DNA from 4 places in the Alcanivorax sp. HI0007 genome. Region 1 is predicted to be linked to each of the others. Evidence: predicted binding sites of a transcription regulator. Region 1 holds the regulator's gene; each other region holds the start of a gene.
What was found. The regulator sigma-54, encoded in region 1, starts transcription at its own class of promoters, with help from an activator protein. The targets are predictions, from matches to a motif close to TGGCACNNNNNTTGCTNT.
Positions count from the first base shown of each region.

Region 2: A3714_RS14800 (CmpA/NrtA family ABC transporter substrate-binding protein) is a predicted target of sigma-54. The motif match lies at 2,421-2,438, and genes of this name have one in related genera.
Region 3: nirB (nitrite reductase large subunit NirB) is a predicted target of sigma-54. The motif match lies at 1,567-1,584, and genes of this name have one in related genera.
Region 4: A3714_RS06125 (circularly permuted type 2 ATP-grasp protein) is a predicted target of sigma-54. The motif match lies at 2,081-2,098, and genes of this name have one in related genera.

Region 1 covers NZ_LWEJ01000171.1:52,043-56,239, forward strand. The annotation lists gene lptC (LPS export ABC transporter periplasmic protein LptC) at 1-362, shown strand, start outside; gene lptA (lipopolysaccharide transport periplasmic protein LptA) at 337-903, shown strand; gene lptB (LPS export ABC transporter ATP-binding protein) at 900-1,625, shown strand; gene A3714_RS09575 (RNA polymerase factor sigma-54) at 1,889-3,355, shown strand; gene hpf (ribosome hibernation-promoting factor, HPF/YfiA family) at 3,394-3,693, shown strand; gene ptsN (PTS IIA-like nitrogen regulatory protein PtsN) at 3,710-4,183, shown strand.
Region 2 covers NZ_LWEJ01000257.1:54,712-58,908, forward strand. The annotation lists gene A3714_RS14795 (ABC transporter permease) at 1-851, opposite strand, end outside; gene A3714_RS14800 (CmpA/NrtA family ABC transporter substrate-binding protein) at 879-2,252, opposite strand; gene A3714_RS14805 (YbfB/YjiJ family MFS transporter) at 2,837-3,988, shown strand; gene A3714_RS14810 (hypothetical protein) at 3,985-4,197, opposite strand, start outside.
Region 3 covers NZ_LWEJ01000114.1:11,922-16,118, reverse strand. The annotation lists gene nirB (nitrite reductase large subunit NirB) at 1-1,528, opposite strand, end outside; gene A3714_RS06505 (NarK family nitrate/nitrite MFS transporter) at 1,851-3,320, shown strand; gene A3714_RS06500 (bifunctional protein-serine/threonine kinase/phosphatase) at 3,356-4,197, shown strand, end outside.
Region 4 covers NZ_LWEJ01000097.1:60,621-64,817, reverse strand. The annotation lists gene A3714_RS06135 (SDR family oxidoreductase) at 1-738, shown strand, start outside; gene A3714_RS06130 (NAD(P)/FAD-dependent oxidoreductase) at 851-1,945, opposite strand; gene A3714_RS06125 (circularly permuted type 2 ATP-grasp protein) at 2,148-3,587, shown strand; gene A3714_RS06120 (alpha-E domain-containing protein) at 3,581-4,197, shown strand, end outside.

The DNA.
Region 1 (4,197 bases):
CCAAAACCCTGACACAGTACGACCATAATCCACTCACGGAGATGCAGGAACCGGAGCTGGAAATGGCCAACGACAAGGGCAGCTGGACCATCGTTAGCGAGCAGGGCGTCGTCAAGGAAAATGGCGACCTGATCGTATTTTCCGGCGACGTGAAAGCCCGGAACCAGCAACAGAAGATTACCCTGGATACCCAGGAGCTGCGCTTTTACAGCGACACCAACATCGCCAGCTCTCCCGACAATGTGGACCTGGAATTTGAATCCGGCACCACCCGCGCGGGAGCGCTGGAGGCCGATCTCGACAAGGGCATCCTGACCCTTGAAAAAGGAGTAAAGAGTGAGTTTGACGCACCGGCTTCTTAGAACCATCGCCCTTGCCGCTGCCCTGCCGGTGACGGCGTTGGCGGCGCCTGGGCAAATGCCCGTGTCTGTCACCGCTGATTCCGGGCGCTTTGAGCAGGACGCTGGCAGCGGCCTGTATCGCGGCAATGTGGAGCTGATACAGGGCAAGCGCAAACTGTTTGCCGATGAAATGCGCCTGTTTACCCGTAATGGCGAACTGACTCGCGTGGAGGCCTCAGGCACCCCGGTACGCATGCAAGAAGGCAAGGACCTGCAGGCCCACGCCAACAACCTGGTCTACGACATCCGCAAACGCACCCTGGTGCTCACCGGTGATGCCTACATTGAACATCTTGGCAACACTTTCGAGGGCGCCCGGGTGGAATACAGCCTGGACTCCAAGCGAGTCGACGCCAGCAGTGAAGGCGACAAGCGAGTGAGACTGGTGATCCCCGCCGAGAACCAGACACCTGGCACCGAACAAGCCCCACCGGCAGACGACAATGCAAACGGCGAGGCGCCTGTGGCGCCCTCCCCCGAGGCGGAGCCAAACACCCCATGAGCCATTTACGCGCCCATCACCTGGCAAAAAGCTACAAGGGCCGCCGGGTCATCGAAGATGTGTCCCTGGACGTGGAAGCCGGCCAGATCGTCGGCCTGCTTGGGCCCAACGGCGCCGGCAAGACCACCTGCTTCTACATGATCGTAGGCCTGGTGGAAGCCGATGCCGGGCGCATCGACATCAACGACGCGGACATCACCCATCTGCCCATGCATGGTCGCGCCCAGCGCGGCATCGGCTACCTGCCCCAGGAAGCCAGCATCTTCCGCCGCCTGACCGTGGAAGAGAACATCATGGCGATCCTGGAAACCCGCAAGGATCTCAGCAAGGCGGAACGTCACGAGCGCATGGAAAGCCTGCTCAAGGAATTCCATATCACCCACATTCGCGATTCCCTGGGCATGAGCCTGTCCGGCGGCGAACGGCGCCGGGCGGAAATTGCCCGCGGCCTGGCCACGGACCCGGATTTCATTCTGCTGGATGAGCCTTTCGCCGGCGTGGACCCGATTTCCGTGAACGACATCAAGGGCATCATTCGCCACCTGAAAGAGCGCGGTATTGGTGTACTGATCACTGACCACAACGTGCGTGAAACGCTGGATATCTGCGATACCGCCTACATCGTCAGCGCCGGCCATATCATCGCCTCCGGCGATGCAGACACCATTCTGGGCAACCAACAGGTGCGGGATGTGTACTTGGGTGCCGACTTTAGACTGTAAACAAATTGACAGTTGATAGAGGACAGTTGACAGCTGTCGCGGGAAATCCTGTCTTCATCTGCAATGTATGAGGCCGCGTTTAAAGCTTGGGCGCGGCCTCAAATGGTTTTCTGAACCAAGAGCCTTTATCGCGTAGCTGTCAACTGTCCACTATCAACTGTCAACTCCGCTCCATAGCACAGAACCACCATTGGCACAAATATTGCTTGCCTCATAGATAGGCTGTTATTCTCGGGTTTTGGGGACCAATCAGCCTGAGCAGTATGAAGCCAAGCCTACAACTACAAATCGGCCAGCAGCTGACCATGACACCGCAGCTGCAGCAGGCCATTCGCCTTTTGCAGCTGTCCACGCTGGACCTGCGCCAAGAAATTCAGCAGGCAGTAGAAAGCAATCCGTTGCTGGAGCTGGCTGACGATTTTGGCGACGAATCCCTGCCTGACACTGACGAAGAGCGTCAGGACGAGCAGGAGCTGGATACCGAACGGGAAGATGCCCTGGAAGAGTTCGTGGACGACGAACCGGGCATTGAAACGGAATGGGACGATGTCTATTCCGGCCAGACCAGCAGCGCCTCCACCGCCCTTCCCGACGATGCCGACGACTGGCAGCAACGCCATAGTGTGGCCGGCAACCTGCAGGACCACCTGCTCTGGCAACTGAACCTGACTCCCATGAGCGATGTGGACCGCATTATCGCCATGACCATCATCGAATCCCTGGACGATCGCGGCTACCTGACCGTGTCCGTGGACGACATCGTGGCGATGATGAATGCTCAGGAGGACCTGCTCACCGAAGGCGATGAACTGGAAGCCGATGAGGTACTGGCGGTGCAGCATCGCCTGCAGCAATTTGATCCGGTGGGCGTGGCCAGTCTCGATCTGGCCGACTGCCTGCGCGTGCAGCTGCGCCAACTGCCCTCGGACACACCCTTCCTGGAGTATGCCCTGGCCCTGCTGGGGCATCTGGAGCTACTGGAAAAACACGACTATGCCGCCCTGCGGCGGGTCCTGCAGATCAGCGAGGAAAATCTGCTTGATGCCCTCTCCCTGCTGCGCACTCTGGATCCTGCCCCCGGTGAGCAGATCGGGGAAAGCCAGGTGGATTACGCGGTCCCGGACGTGATCGTGCGCCAGCACCAGGGCCACTGGCAGGTGAGCCTGAACGAGGAGGTGCTGCCCAAGGTCAACCTGCAGCAGCAGTACGCCGCCATGGCCCGCAAAGCCGGGGGAGAGGATGGTCAGTACCTGCGCAACTGCGTGCAGGAGGCCAAGTGGTTCATCAAGAGCCTGCAAAGCCGCCACGACACCCTGTTGAAGGTGGCCACCCGTATTGTTGAAGTCCAGCAAGACTTCTTCGATTATGGGGAGGAGGCCATGAAACCCCTGGTTCTGGCCGACATTGCCGATGCCGTCGAGATGCACGAATCGACCATTAGTCGGGTCACCAACCAGAAATACATGATGACACCCCGCGGCGTCTTTGAGCTGAAATATTTCTTCTCAAGTCACGTGGGAACAGACGGCGGCGGTGAGTGTTCCTCCACCGCTATTCGTGCCATTATTAAGAAGCTGGTCGCTGCCGAGAATCCCCGCAAGCCGCTCAGCGACAACAAGCTGGCAAGCTTGCTGAATGAGCAGGGAATCAACGTGGCGCGCCGGACAGTCGCCAAGTACAGAGAGGCGATGAGAATACCGTCATCCAGCGCCCGCAAGCGTTTGGTGTAGGCGCCGGGACGGCCCAAGAGCAGGTAAAGGAGCCAGACATGCAAATTAATATCAGCGGTCATCACCTGGAAATTACCGACGCTTTGCGAGCCTATGTGGGAGACAAGTTTTCCCGTCTTGAACGGCATTTCGACCAGATTACCAGTGTCCAGGTGATTCTTTCCCCGGAACCCAAGACCCACAAGGCGGAATCCACTATCCATATCTCCGGGGCTGACGTCTTCGCCACCGCTGAGGCAGTGGACATGTACGCTGCCATCGACAAGCTGACGGACAAGCTCGACCGCCAGATTCTCAAACACAAGGAAAAGGCCGTCAGCCACAAGCACGGCCACTGACCCCAAAGCGACAATTATGCGAGTTCGCGAACTACTCACCGAAGCACGCACCCATAATCAGGTGCAGGCCAGCAGCAAGAAACAGCTGCTGGACCAGGTTGCGCAGCTGGCTGCGGCCGGCTGCGACAGCCTCAACGAACAGGAGGTCTTCGACGCCCTGGTAGCCCGGGAAAAGCTGGGCTCCACGGGCATCGGCGAAGGCATCGCCATTCCTCACTGTCGTCTCGGTCACTGCCAGCAACCCATCGGGCTGCTGCTGAAACTGTCCACTCCCATCGATTTTGATGCCGTTGACGGTCGCCCCGTGGATCTTGTGTTTGTGTTGCTTGTTCCCCAGGAAAACCCGGAACAGCACCTGAAAACCCTCAGCCACCTGGCCTCCCTGTTCAACGACGACGACTACCGTGCCGAGCTGCGACTCAGCAAGGACAATCACCACCTGTATCACACTGCCGTGGAATCCGAAGCGGAGCTGCGACTGGCATCATGACATTACCCATCAAG
Region 2 (4,197 bases), on a different contig from region 1:
ACGAATTTCCCCAGGCCCGGGTTTTGCGCCAGCATTTCTGCGGCGATCAGCACCATCCAGGCGATCCCCAGACTCAAGCGCAAACCGGTGAACATCATCGGCAATGCCGAAGGCAGTACGATCTTGCGGACATGGCTCAGTGCATTGAGACGTAGCACTTTGGACACGTTGACCAGATCCTGGCTAACCGATGTCACACCCACTGAGGTATTCATCAATGTGGGCCACAGACAGCACAATGACACCGTGAACATGGATGTCAGGAAGGACTTGGCCACCATCGGATCATCCGTCACATACACCGCGCTCACTACCATGGTCACCAGCGGCAGCCAGGCCAGCGGCGAGACCGGTTTGAACAGCTGAATCAGTGGATTCATGGCCGCGTAGGCAGTACTGCTCAAACCGATCACGATGCCCAGAGGAATGGCAATCAATGACGCCAGCAGGAAGCCACTCATCACCGTGATCAGGCTGGTTCCGATCTGATCAAAGAAGGTCGGCGCACCGGTGTAATCCCGGTAAACCGGCTCCCACTCCGGCTGCTGCTGCAACCGGGCGGCAATGTACTTTTCCTGGCGTTCGTGAAACGCCACTTCCTTGGCACGGGACGCCTGATGTTCATCCACCAGAGACCCTGCCTGCTCCCAGACATCAACCGGTCCAGGGAACTGGCCCAGCGAGGTGTCGATCCGCTGAGCGGCCAGTTGCCAGAGCAACAGGAAGATCGCGATCCCCATCACCGGCCATATCAACTGACGAAGCAGGGCCTGCCACTGGTCACCGGTCATCTTGCCGGTAGCCAATGCACGGTAGGGTTCCATCCAGGTTGGGAAAGTCAGGGTCACCATGATTGCTTCTCCTCAGGTGGCGAGCGCTTAAAGCGCGTCGCCCTCTTTCAGACCGATCGGAAACTTCGCCAGATACTCGTTCGGCTTGCGACCGTCATAGCTGATGTTGTCGATAAAGCCTTTTTGCGGTGGTTTGAAACCATCTTCGGTGGCGAAATCCGGGAATTCGTCCGCAGGGATTTTGCCTTCGGCGATCAGTGACTTGGCCGCTTGGGCATAGATGTCCGGGCGATAGACTTTCTTGGCGATATCCATGTACCAGCTATCCGGTTTGGACTCGCTGATCTGGCCCCAACGGCGCATCTGTGTCAGGTACCAGATCGCATCGGAGTAGAACGGATAGGTAGCGTTGTAGCGGAAGAACACATTGAAATCCGGCACCTCACGCTTGTCGCCTTTTTCGTATTCGAAGGTGCCGGTCATGGAGTTGGCGATCACGTCATAATCCGCCCCCACATAGTTCGGCTGGGAAAGGATCTTCACCGCTTCCGGACGATTGGCGTTGTCGTTCTCGTCCAGCCACTTGGCGGCACGGATCATCGCCTTGACCACGCGGATATGGGTGTTGGGGTATTCCTCCGCCCAGGACTTGCTGACCCCGAAGACTTTTTCCGGATTGTTTTTCCAGATTTCGTAATCGGTAATCACCGGCACACCGATGCCCTTGAACACGGCCTGCTGGTTCCAGGGCTCACCCACGCAATAGCCATGAATGGTGCCGGCTTCCAGGGTGGCGGGCATTTGCGGTGGCGGCGTCACCGACAGCAACACATCCGCCTGCAACTGGCCGCTGGTATCGCCCTTGTGCGGCGCATAGTAGCCCGGGTTCAGACCACCGGCGGCGAGCCAGTAACGCAGCTCGTAGTTATGGGTGGACACCGGAAACACCATGCCCATTTTGAAAGACTTACCGTCGGCCTTGTATTGCTCTACCACCGGTTTAAGGGCATCGGCCTTGATCGGATGCACCGGTTTGCCATCCTTGCTGGGAATATGCTTTTTCATTTCTTCCCAGACGGAATTGGAAACGGTGATGCCGTTGCCGTTCAGGTCCATGCTGAAGGCAGTAATAATATGGGCTTCGGTCCCGTAGCCGATGGTCGCCCCCAGCGGCTGCCCGGCCAGCATGTGAGCCCCATCCAGCTGACCGTCGATCACCCGGTCCAGCAACACCTTCCAGTTAGCCTGGGCTTCCAGGGTCACGAACAGGCCTTCTTCCTCGAAGTAGCCTTTCTCGTAGGCGATGGCCAGCGGGGCCATATCCGTCAACTTGATAAAGCCGAACTTCAGGTCGGCCTTTTCCGGCCAGCCCACCGCATCGTCCGCCACGGACGTGGCTGACAGGCCCAGTGTCATCGCAGCCAGCACACCACGAAATGTTTTCTTGAAACCTTTCATCATCCTTCCCTCTTCTGCCCGTTTTTTACAGGCATAAAAAAAGCGCTCAAAGCGTCCCGCCACCATTGGCAGGAATCTTTGAGCGCCTTTGCTCGCATCGGAGTGCGGTCGCCGTTGACCACACAGATGGTTATCTCGCGCACAACGCAGTGGTTGTGCTTACCCTGTGTTAAGGCAAATGCTGTGCCAGTTTTTAAAAGACTGATTTTTCATGGGGTTAGCGATATCAGGCACAAACCGACTCCACATCAACGCCCGGTTTTCGCTCAGCAGGCACTGTTGTGAGTCAGGGCTTTCTCACCAAAATGCATCACGGTTTCGGTGCCGCTCATTGTCTTCGCCAAAAACCCCGCGTTTTGCCCTGCCCTGGTGAAAAAAACACGCACTGCCTTCGACCAAGGCCGCATTTATCACTGCGATGAATAATGAACATCATTCGAATGATGAAGCCGAACACGGCACAGCCTGTTAGGCTGCGCGCTCCATTGCGGTGGTGGCACAGATCCACAATCGCTAAAGACACAGTAGGAGCCTGCCTGCAGGCGAATGGCACCAGCCCTAGCAGCAGACAAAACGGAATCGTGTTGATGACCACAGAACGAGATCACCTGCTCACCGCCATCGCCGGCGCCTTCAGTCTGGTGATTGCCCTGGGCATTGGCCGCTTCCTGTTCACCCCGGCCCTGCCCGACATGATCGCCGAGACCTCCCTCACCGCCATCAGCGGCGGCTACCTGGCGGCCATCAACTACGGCGGCTACCTGGCCGGTGCCATGCTCGCCATGGCAGTACCCGCCCACCGGGCCCGCACCGCGTTCTGGCTGGCCCTGTGGGCAAGTGTGATCACCAGCCTGCTCATGGGCCTGAGCACCACCTTCACCCCCTGGGCCATCAACCGCTTTCTGGCCGGGGTGGCCAGCGCCATCATCATGGTCAACGGTTCCGCCCTGGTGCTGGGCGCCATGCCCAATCATCTGCGAGCCCGGCTGGGCAATATTCACTATGCGGGCATCGGCCTGGGCATCAGCATCGCCGCCCTCACCGTTGCCCTTATAGAAAGCCTGCGCGGCAGCTACGCCACCATGTGGCTGGCCTGCGGGGCGCTGGCCCTGATCCTGCTGCCCCTGCTGCGTCGCATCCCCGCCCTGCCCCACGCCAAACACAGCCAACATGAACGGGCGCCGGTAAACCGCTCCGCCCTGGGCTTTCTGATCGGCAGCTACACCCTGGCCGGGTTCGGCTACATCACCAGCACCACATACCTGCCGGTGATCGCCAAAGCCCAACTGCCCGGCCTGGACAGCGCCGCCTTCTATACCTGGCTGGCCGTGGGCCTGGCCGCCGTGCCCGCCAACCTGCTGTGGGGCAAACTGGCCAGCCACACCAGCGAACGTAACGCCCTGATGACCGCGCTGGTGGTCCAAGCCCTGGGCGTCAGCGCCCCCGCCTGGCTGCCCGGCCTCACCGGGCTGGTCATCAGCGGCCTGCTGGTGGGCGGCACTTTCACCGCCGTGGTCGCCCTGAGCATGTACTGCGGCCGGCAACTGGCACCCCACGCTGCCAGCGCCGCCCTGGGCGCACTGACGGCCTGCTATGGCGTCGGACAGATCTTGGGGCCGGTCGTGACGGCACGGCTGCTGGAAACTAGCGGGAGTTTTGCGCCCGGGCTGTTGGGGGCAGCGGCGGCGCTGATCGGGGCGGCGGTGTTGCTGGTGCCGTTGGGGAAGGTGCGGTTTTAGGGCCGGTTCACTGCCTGCTGGCGTACCAGCAACGGCATGGCCGCAAACAGTAGCAAAGAGAAGAGATAGGCAATGCCAGATACCGGGTCGCGTCCGGCCAGATAGTCGTCCAGGCCCTGCTCTTGAGCCAGTGTCACCGCCAACTCGGCGCTCAGCATCATCAAAAGAGCCGGCAGGCCAGTGCCAATACACTGCATCACCGTCACCAA
Region 3 (4,197 bases), on a different contig from region 1:
ACAGTTCGTCAAAGGTGGTGATCTGACCGACTCGCACCAGGTGATAGATTTCCTGACGGGAATACGGGAAGTGTTCGCACAGGTGGTTGTTCACTTCCACACCGCGTTTTTCCAGTTCGCTGTCCAGTACCTGTTTCACCAGTGCCGAACAACCGCCACAGGTGGCGGAGGCCTTGGTGCAGGATTTCAGGTCACCAACGGTCATGGCACCGCCATCAATGGCCGCGCACAGATCACCTTTGGAGACGTTGTTACAGGAACAGATCTGGGCGCTGTCAGGCAGGGCATCGGCCCCCAGCAACGGCGCACCATCAGAGACCGGCGCCACCAGGGCGGCAGGGTCACCGGGCAGGTCCATCTCATTCAGACAAAGCTGCAACAGGTTACCGTAGTCGTTGGCATCCCCCACCAGTACCGCACCGAGCAGTTTCTTGCCGCACTCACTGATCACCGCCTTCTTGTAGATGCCGGCGGTCTGATCCATGAACACGGTGCTGCGCGAACCGGGGGTATTGCCATGGGCATCACCAATGGACGCCACATCCACGCCCATCAGTTTCAACTTGGTGCTCATGTCCGCACCGAGGAACTGTTTTTCCTGCTTGCCCATCAGATGTTCGGCCGCGATCTCCGCCATCTGGTAACCCGGTGCCACCAGGCCGAAGATGCGCCCTTCCCACAGCGCCACCTCACCGATGGCATAGATGTTGTCATCGGAGGTGACACAGTGGTTGTTCACCACAATCCCGCCTCGCTCGCCGATGTCCAGTTCACAGGCGCGACCCAGTTCGTCATGGGGACGAATCCCGGCAGAGAACACAATCACATCGGTTTCCAGATGTCTGTCTTCACCGAAATTCATTCGATGTTTGCAGCTTTCCCCGTCGACAATATCCCGGGTTCCGGTGTTGGTGTGCACAGTGACACCCAGCTCCTGGATCTTGTCCTTGAGCAGGCCACCCCCAAAGTCGTCCACCTGCACGGCCATCAGGCGCGGCGCGAACTCCACCACATGGGTTTGCAGACCCAGATCATGAAGGGCTTTTGCCGCTTCCAGACCCAACAGGCCACCCCCCACCACCGTGCCGACCTTGCCATCCTTACTGGCGGCGATAATGGCATCCAGATCCTCAATGGTGCGGTAGACGAAACAGTTGTCCCGGTCGTTACCGGGAATCGGCGGCACAAACGGATAGGAACCGGTGGCCAGCACCAACTTGTCGTAACCCAGTGTCTCGCCGGTATGGGTGGTCACCGTACGAGCGACACGATCAATGACGTCCGCCTTGGTATTGAGCTTCAGCGTGATGTTGTGCTGATCAAAGAAACCTTCCGGCACCAGCGACAGGTCATCGGCAGTCTTGCCGGAGAAATAGCCGGTTAGTCCCACGCGGTCATAGGCCGGCAGTGGCTCCGCGCACAATACAGTAATGTCGAAGTGCTCGCGGCCACCCTGGGCTACCAGGGACTCCAGATAACGTTGACCCACCATGCCGTGGCCAATAAGTAGAAGTTGTTGCTTTGCCATAAGGCTCACCCTCGCGGTGCATGACTGACACTCACCACTGAGCAAGCCCTGTGCCAACTTGATAACCCCATGTTTCCAATAGATTTATTGGTTTTTTCTGGCAATAAATCCAAAAAAACTGCTTTCTTTTAATGCGTTCATGCACGAGAAAAATGCATTTTTCCGTGCACCGACATGGCACAAAAACGCTCCGCATTTGCGCACAGGGATTGTCTTATTGCGGCTGCATTTCATTTTATTTTATTGAAAACAGTCACTTACCAAGGTGGCACAGGAGTTGCTCAGATCAGCCCGTCGTTAACCGCCCATGCATGGAGAAGTCATGAGCGATCAAAAGCTGAATCTGTTGAACCTGTCCGCGCCGCGTATCCGCCTGTTGCACCTGAGCTGGCTGGCGTTCTTTATTACCTTTGTTGTCTGGTTTTCCCATGCGCCATTAATGGGGCACCTTCGGGAAGCCTTCGATTTGAGCCCGGACCAGATAAAAGCGTTGCTGATACTTAACGTGGCCCTGACCATTCCTGCACGGGTGATCATCGGCTCACTGGTGGACCGCTTCGGTCCCCGACTGGTGTTTGGCTCACTGTTGATGCTGGCCGCGCTCCCCTGCTGGGCCTTCGCACTTTCCACCAGCTATGAACAGCTGGCAGTCACCCGTCTGCTGATGGGGTTTGTGGGGGCCGGCTTCGTGGTGGGCATCCGCCTGATCAGCGAGTGGTTTCCGGCCCGGGAAGTGGGCCTCGCGGAAGGCGTTTATGGGGGCTGGGGCAACTTCGGCTCCGCTGCCGCGGCGATTACCCTGCCTTCCCTGGCTCTCCTCTATGGCGGCGAAAACGGCTGGCGCTGGGCCATTGCCACCACCGGTGCCGTGGCCTTCCTCTATGGCACCTTTTTCCTGTGGCGGGCACGCAACACGCCCCAGGGGGCGTCCTACTTCAAGCCGAAGAAAGCCAGCGCCCTGGAAGTGAGCAGCAAGAAGGACCTGTTCTTTTATCTGGCCATGAGCCTGCCGCTGTACATTGCCCTGCTCGTCATCGTCTGGCGCCTGGGCCCCACCAACCTGAATCTATTTGGCCAGACCACCCAGTTACTGTTGGCAGCACTGATTATCAGCCTGGCCGTGATACAGCTCGGTCAGGCCTGGCGGGTCAACCGTGATCACCTCAAGGAAGGGGTTCCTGAACACGACCGCTACAGTTTCAAGCAGGTGGCGATTCTGGATCTGGCCTACATGGTGACCTTTGGCTCCGAGTTGGCAGTGGTGTCCATGCTGCCGCTGTTCTTTACCGATACCTTCAGCCTGAGCGCGGTCACCGCCGGTCTGCTGGCCTCCGGCTATGCCTTTATGAACCTGGTCGCTCGTCCCGGTGGCGGCTGGGTCTCCGACAAGTTCGGGCGCAAAAAATCCCTGGCGATCCTGCTCTGCGGGCTGATGGTGGGTTACGGCCTGATGAGCCAGATCGGCAGCAGCTGGCCCATTGCCCTGGCGGTGATTGCGACCATGTGCTGCTCCTTCTTTGTGCAGGCTGGCGAGGGGGCCGTGTTTGCCACCGTGCCGCTGATCAAGCGCCGCCTTACCGGTCAGATCGCCGGTATGGTGGGTGCCTACGGCAATGCCGGCGCCGTGATCTTCCTGACCGTGCTGACCTTTGTGGATCCGTCCACCTTCTTCCTGGTGATTGCCGCCAGCGCAGCCGTGGCCCTGGCCGCCGTGCAGTTTCTGGATGAACCCAAGGGGCATATTGCGGAAATCGACGAAAAAGGCGACGTTCAGCTTATTGAGGTGGGCTGAGTCTCTCCGCCACGTCATACACAGGAGTTTTGATCATGGATGTAGCCAGCGCCACCGCTACCGCTCCGGAAGCCACCGTCGAACCGGACCTGCACCCGCAGGTTCGCATCGGCCAATACAGCGATCCGGGGCCCAAGCTGCATAACCAGGATGCCCTGGCCATGCAGATCCCCGAGGGCCCACTGTTACGTACCAAGGGTATTGTGGCCGCCCTGGCCGATGGCCTGTCCAGTGCCGGTGCCGCCCGGGAGGCCGCGGAGTCCTGCGTACTGGGATTCATCAATGATTACTACGCAACGCCAGCGCTGTGGAGTGTGCCGCGCTCTGCACAGCGGGTGCTGGAAGCGCTCAATCGCTGGCTCTGCCGTCAGACCATGGCCGGCGAGAGCCACCTTTGCACCCTGTCATTGCTGATTCTTCGCTCACGCACGGCGCATCTGTTTCAGGTGGGGGATTCCCGCATCTGGCGGCTACGCAATGAGCGACTGGAATGCCTGACCCGGGACCACAGCCGTATCATCGGTGACAACCGTCAGGTGCTTACGCGGGTGATGGGCGGCGATACCCGCCTGGATGTGGACTACAGCAGCAGCGACTTGCAGGTGGGCGATGTGTTCCTGCTCACCAGTGATGGGGTCCACGGTTTCCTGTCACGTTCCCGCATGCAGGGCATCGTCCGCGCCAGTGGCCAGCCGGAGGTGGCCGCCCGCAGCCTGGTGGAAGCGGCCCTGGCCAGTGGCAGTGATGACAACCTGAGCTGTCAGGTACTGCAGGTGGATGGCCTGCCGGACGCCAGCGCCGACGAAGCCCTGCGCCAGCGCGGCAGCCTGCCGTTGCCGCCCCCGTTAAGCCCGGGTATCCACCTGGACGGTTTCAC
Region 4 (4,197 bases), on a different contig from region 1:
AGCGGCATTGGTGAGGAAATGGCTAGGCAGCTGGCTGCGGTGGGCTGCAATCTGATTCTGGTAGCGCGGCGCACTGAGCGACTCGATTCCCTTGCCGCGGAGCTGGCATCGGTCACCGTTGATGTGATTACGGCTGATCTGTCTGATCCGCAAGCAGCCGAAGCGGTGTTTGCACAGACGCAGGCCGCCGGGCGGCAGGTGGATATTCTCATCAACAATGCCGGCTTTGGTTTCCAGAAACCGCTGTTGTCGCTGCCGGTGGCGGATCAGCTGGGCATGATCGATGTCAATGTACGGAGCCTGCTGGTGCTGACTCAGCGGTTTGCCGCGCCCATGGCGCAACGGGGCCAGGGCTGGGTGCTCAATGTGAGCTCGGTGTCTGCCTGGTTTCCGATCCCGGGCATGGCCACCTATGCAGCCAGCAAGGCCTGTGTGCTGCATCTGAGCCGTGCTCTCCACGAAGAACTCAAACCAGCGGGCATTGTGGTGACGGCACTGTCCCCCGGCGGCACCCGCACCGAGTTTTCGTCCATCGCCCGTGAGCGGATGGACCCGGATCTGGAAAAAGCCATGATGCCTGTGGACGTAGTGGCACGGGCCGGGCTGGAGGCGCTGGCCAGTGGAAAAGCAGTGGTGGTTCCCGGGGCCTTGTATCGAGTCATGGTCTCTTTGGTGCGGGTATTACCTGCTAGCTGGGTGACGCGTTTGGCGGGAAGGGTAATGGGACGTCATCACTGATATCGCTCTCAATTTCCGCTGAGCGTAGGGTGCACTGAGCCCAGGGCGAACTGCACCACTGAAACGCCATATGGTGCAGTTCGCCTTGGACTCAGTGGCACCCTGCATATATTTAACCCTGACTGGCGATGTCTTCCGCAATGGCCAGTGCTGCTGTCAGGCCGGGGGACTCTATTCCCAGCAGATTGATCATGCCTTTGATGCCGTGTTCCTTTTCATCCTGTATCAGGAAATCCCGCCAGGGCGCTCCGTTGACGAATAACTTGGGGCGGATACCGGCATAGGCGGGGGAAAGTCTCTGGGGGGCAAAGGACGGCCAGTAACGACGTATGGCGTTTTCGAACTGCGGTCGCCGTGACGCGTTGACTTGATAATCCCGCTGCGCGATCCATTCCACATCCGGGCCGAAGCGGGCGTTGCCGGCCAGGTCCACGGTAAGGTGAATGCCCAGTCCATCGCTTTCCGGCAAAGGATAAACCAGCCGTTGTGTCGGGCTGCGGCCCGCCAGTGAAAAGTAGTTCCCCCGGGCCAGCCGTTGCTCGGGAATGCCGTCTGCGGGGAACCCATGGCAGTGCTGCAGCAGTGGTACGGCACCCAGGCCGGCGGCATTGATGAGATGCCGGCACTGTAACTCGAAGGGCCCCTCGTCACTGTCTACCAGCAGCAGGAAATGCGCCTGATGGCAATCAATCCGGCGCACCCGGTGGCGATAGCAGAGCAGGGCATGATGTGCCTGCGCCTGCGCGGCAAGACATTGCATCAGGGCGTGACTGTCGACAATCCCGCTATGTTCACTGAGCAGCGCCTCGCAGGCATGGAGCCAGGGTTCCTGGCGACCCAACCACTGCTGGCTACATGGATGCAGGCCGGTGGCGCCGCTGTTCAGAGCGTTCTGGTGCAGTTGCACCAGCGTGTCCTGTTGCCCTTCATTGGCGACGACCAGCTTGCCGCACTGCCGGTAGGGAATGTTTTGTTCCTGGCAGTACCGATATAGCAGGGCATTGCCGCGCAGGCACAGGCGGGCTTTCAGAGAGTCCGGTGGGTAGTAGAGACCGGCGTGGATGACCTCGCTGTTGCGGGAAGAGAGGTGTTCGCCAAAGTGTCGTTCCTGCTCAAGCAGTACCACCGACCTTGAAGGGGCCAGTTCACGGGCGATCGCCAGGCCGACGACGCCGGCACCGACGATCACGGTATCAACCTGCTCCATGTAGCCTCTCTCTGCCGGTTCCCGTCCTGTGCGCTATTTTGGACATACTGATCCGTGCTTGTCGAAACCGGTGCTTCATTATGAAGCAGGGCGGCTCTGGAGTGGGGTCGCTGACCGGTCTGTTGAGCGATTTTCTGGCATGGGACTTGCTCAATAACTTTCATGGAAGGCGCAAAGCCTTTCTTGAGAGAAGGAAAGTGCCATGCGGTCATTAACGTTGCCGGCCGTTGCCGGTTTTGATGAGATGATTGCCCCGGGCCGAGGTATTCGGACGCATTATACGCAGTACCACGACTGGCTGTTGCAACAGGACGGCCAAAGCCTGGAAAGAAAGCGCAGGGAAGCGGAGCTTCAGTTCCACCGAGTGGGCATTACATTCAATGTGTACGGTGAGGATAGTGGCACGGAACGGTTGATCCCCTTTGATACCTTGCCTCGGGTCATTCCGGCCTCCGAATGGCAGAAGCTGGAGCGCGGGGTGATACAACGGGTCCAGGCGCTGAATCTGTTTCTGCACGATATTTACCACGATCAACGCATCATCAAGGAAGGTCACCTGCCGGCTGAGCAGGTATTCGGCAATGCCCAATACCAGCCCTGCATGCAGGATGTGGATCTTCCCAATCAGGTTTATTCGCAAATCAGCGGTGTTGATCTGATCCGCGATGGCGAGGGTGCCTGGTACGTGCTCGAGGATAACCTCCGTACCCCTTCCGGGGTCAGTTACATGATCGAAAACCGTCGCATGATGATGCGGCTTTTCCCGGAACTGTTTGCCAGACAGATGGTGGCACCGGTTGATCATTACCCCTCGTTACTGCTGGAAACCTTGCAGCAGAGCGCCCGTCACAGTAACCCCACGGTGGTATTGCTGACCCCGGGGCGTTACAACAGCGCCTATTTCGAGCATGCCTTTCTGGCGCAGCAAATGGGGATCGAACTGGTTGAGGGAGCCGACCTGTTCGTGAAGGAAGGCTGCGTCTTCATGCGGACGACCGCGGGCTCCCAGCGGGTGGATGTGATTTATCGGCGGGTTGACGATGCCTACCTGGACCCTCTGGCATTTCGTCAGGATTCCATGCTCGGTGTGCCCGGCTTGCTGTCCGTGTATCGAGAGGGAAGGGTGGTTCTGGCCAATGCGGTGGGTACCGGGGTAGGGGATGACAAGTCCATTTATCCCTATGTGCCAGCCATGATTCGCTTCTATCTGGATGAAGAACCGATCCTGGCCAACGTGCCCACATGGCAGTGCCGCCGCAAGGATGAACTGAAACACGTTCTCGCCAATCTCCCGGAGCTGGTCGTCAAGGAGGTCCATGGGGCCGGTGGCTATGGAATGCTGGTGGGGCCGGCGGCCACCCGGGATGAAATCGCTCACTTCCGGGACCGGTTGCTGGCAAACCCGGATAACTATATTGCCCAACCGACACTGTCACTCTCGACCTGCCCGATTTTTGTCAATGAAGGCATCGCTCCCCGCCATATCGACTTGCGTCCCTTTGTGCTCAGCGGGAACGAAACCCGGGTTGTCCCCGGTGGCTTGACCCGTGTGGCCATGAAAGAGGGATGCCTGGTTGTGAATTCCTCCCAGGGCGGCGGCACCAAGGATACCTGGGTGCTGGAGGAGAGAGAGCCATGCTGAGTCGTACTGCTTCTGACCTGTACTGGTTGTCCCGTTATTTCGAGCGGGCGGAAAATACCGCGCGGATGCTGGACGTGGTCTGGAACCTGTCGCTGATCCGCTTTGCGGTGGATCTGGAATCAGAGTTGATGGCGCCGCTGGCGATTACCGGGTCCGGAGAACGCTACAAAAGCCGCTATGGCAACGTGACCATCGGCAACCTGCTGTATTTCTTTACCCTGGACGAGGATAACCCTTCCAGTATCTACCAGTGCCTGCGGCAGGCCAGAAGCTGTGCCCATGCGGTGCGCGGCAAGATTACCGCGGAGATGTGGGAGAGCGTGAACAGTACCTGGATCGAGCTGAAGGATATCCATCAAACCGGCTTGCAGGATTACGGAGAAACGGCGTTTTTCGAGTGGGTGAAAAACCGCTCTCACCTGTTTCGTGGGGCGACCTACGGCACCTTGATGCGCAGTGATACCTTCAACTTCCTGCGTCTGGGCACCTTCGTTGAGCGAGCGGATAACACCGCACGGATTCTTGATGTGAAACATCAGGACGGGGATGTGGAGTCCAATACCACCGTGGATTACTACCGCTGGCATGCATTGTTGCGCTCTGTGGGAGC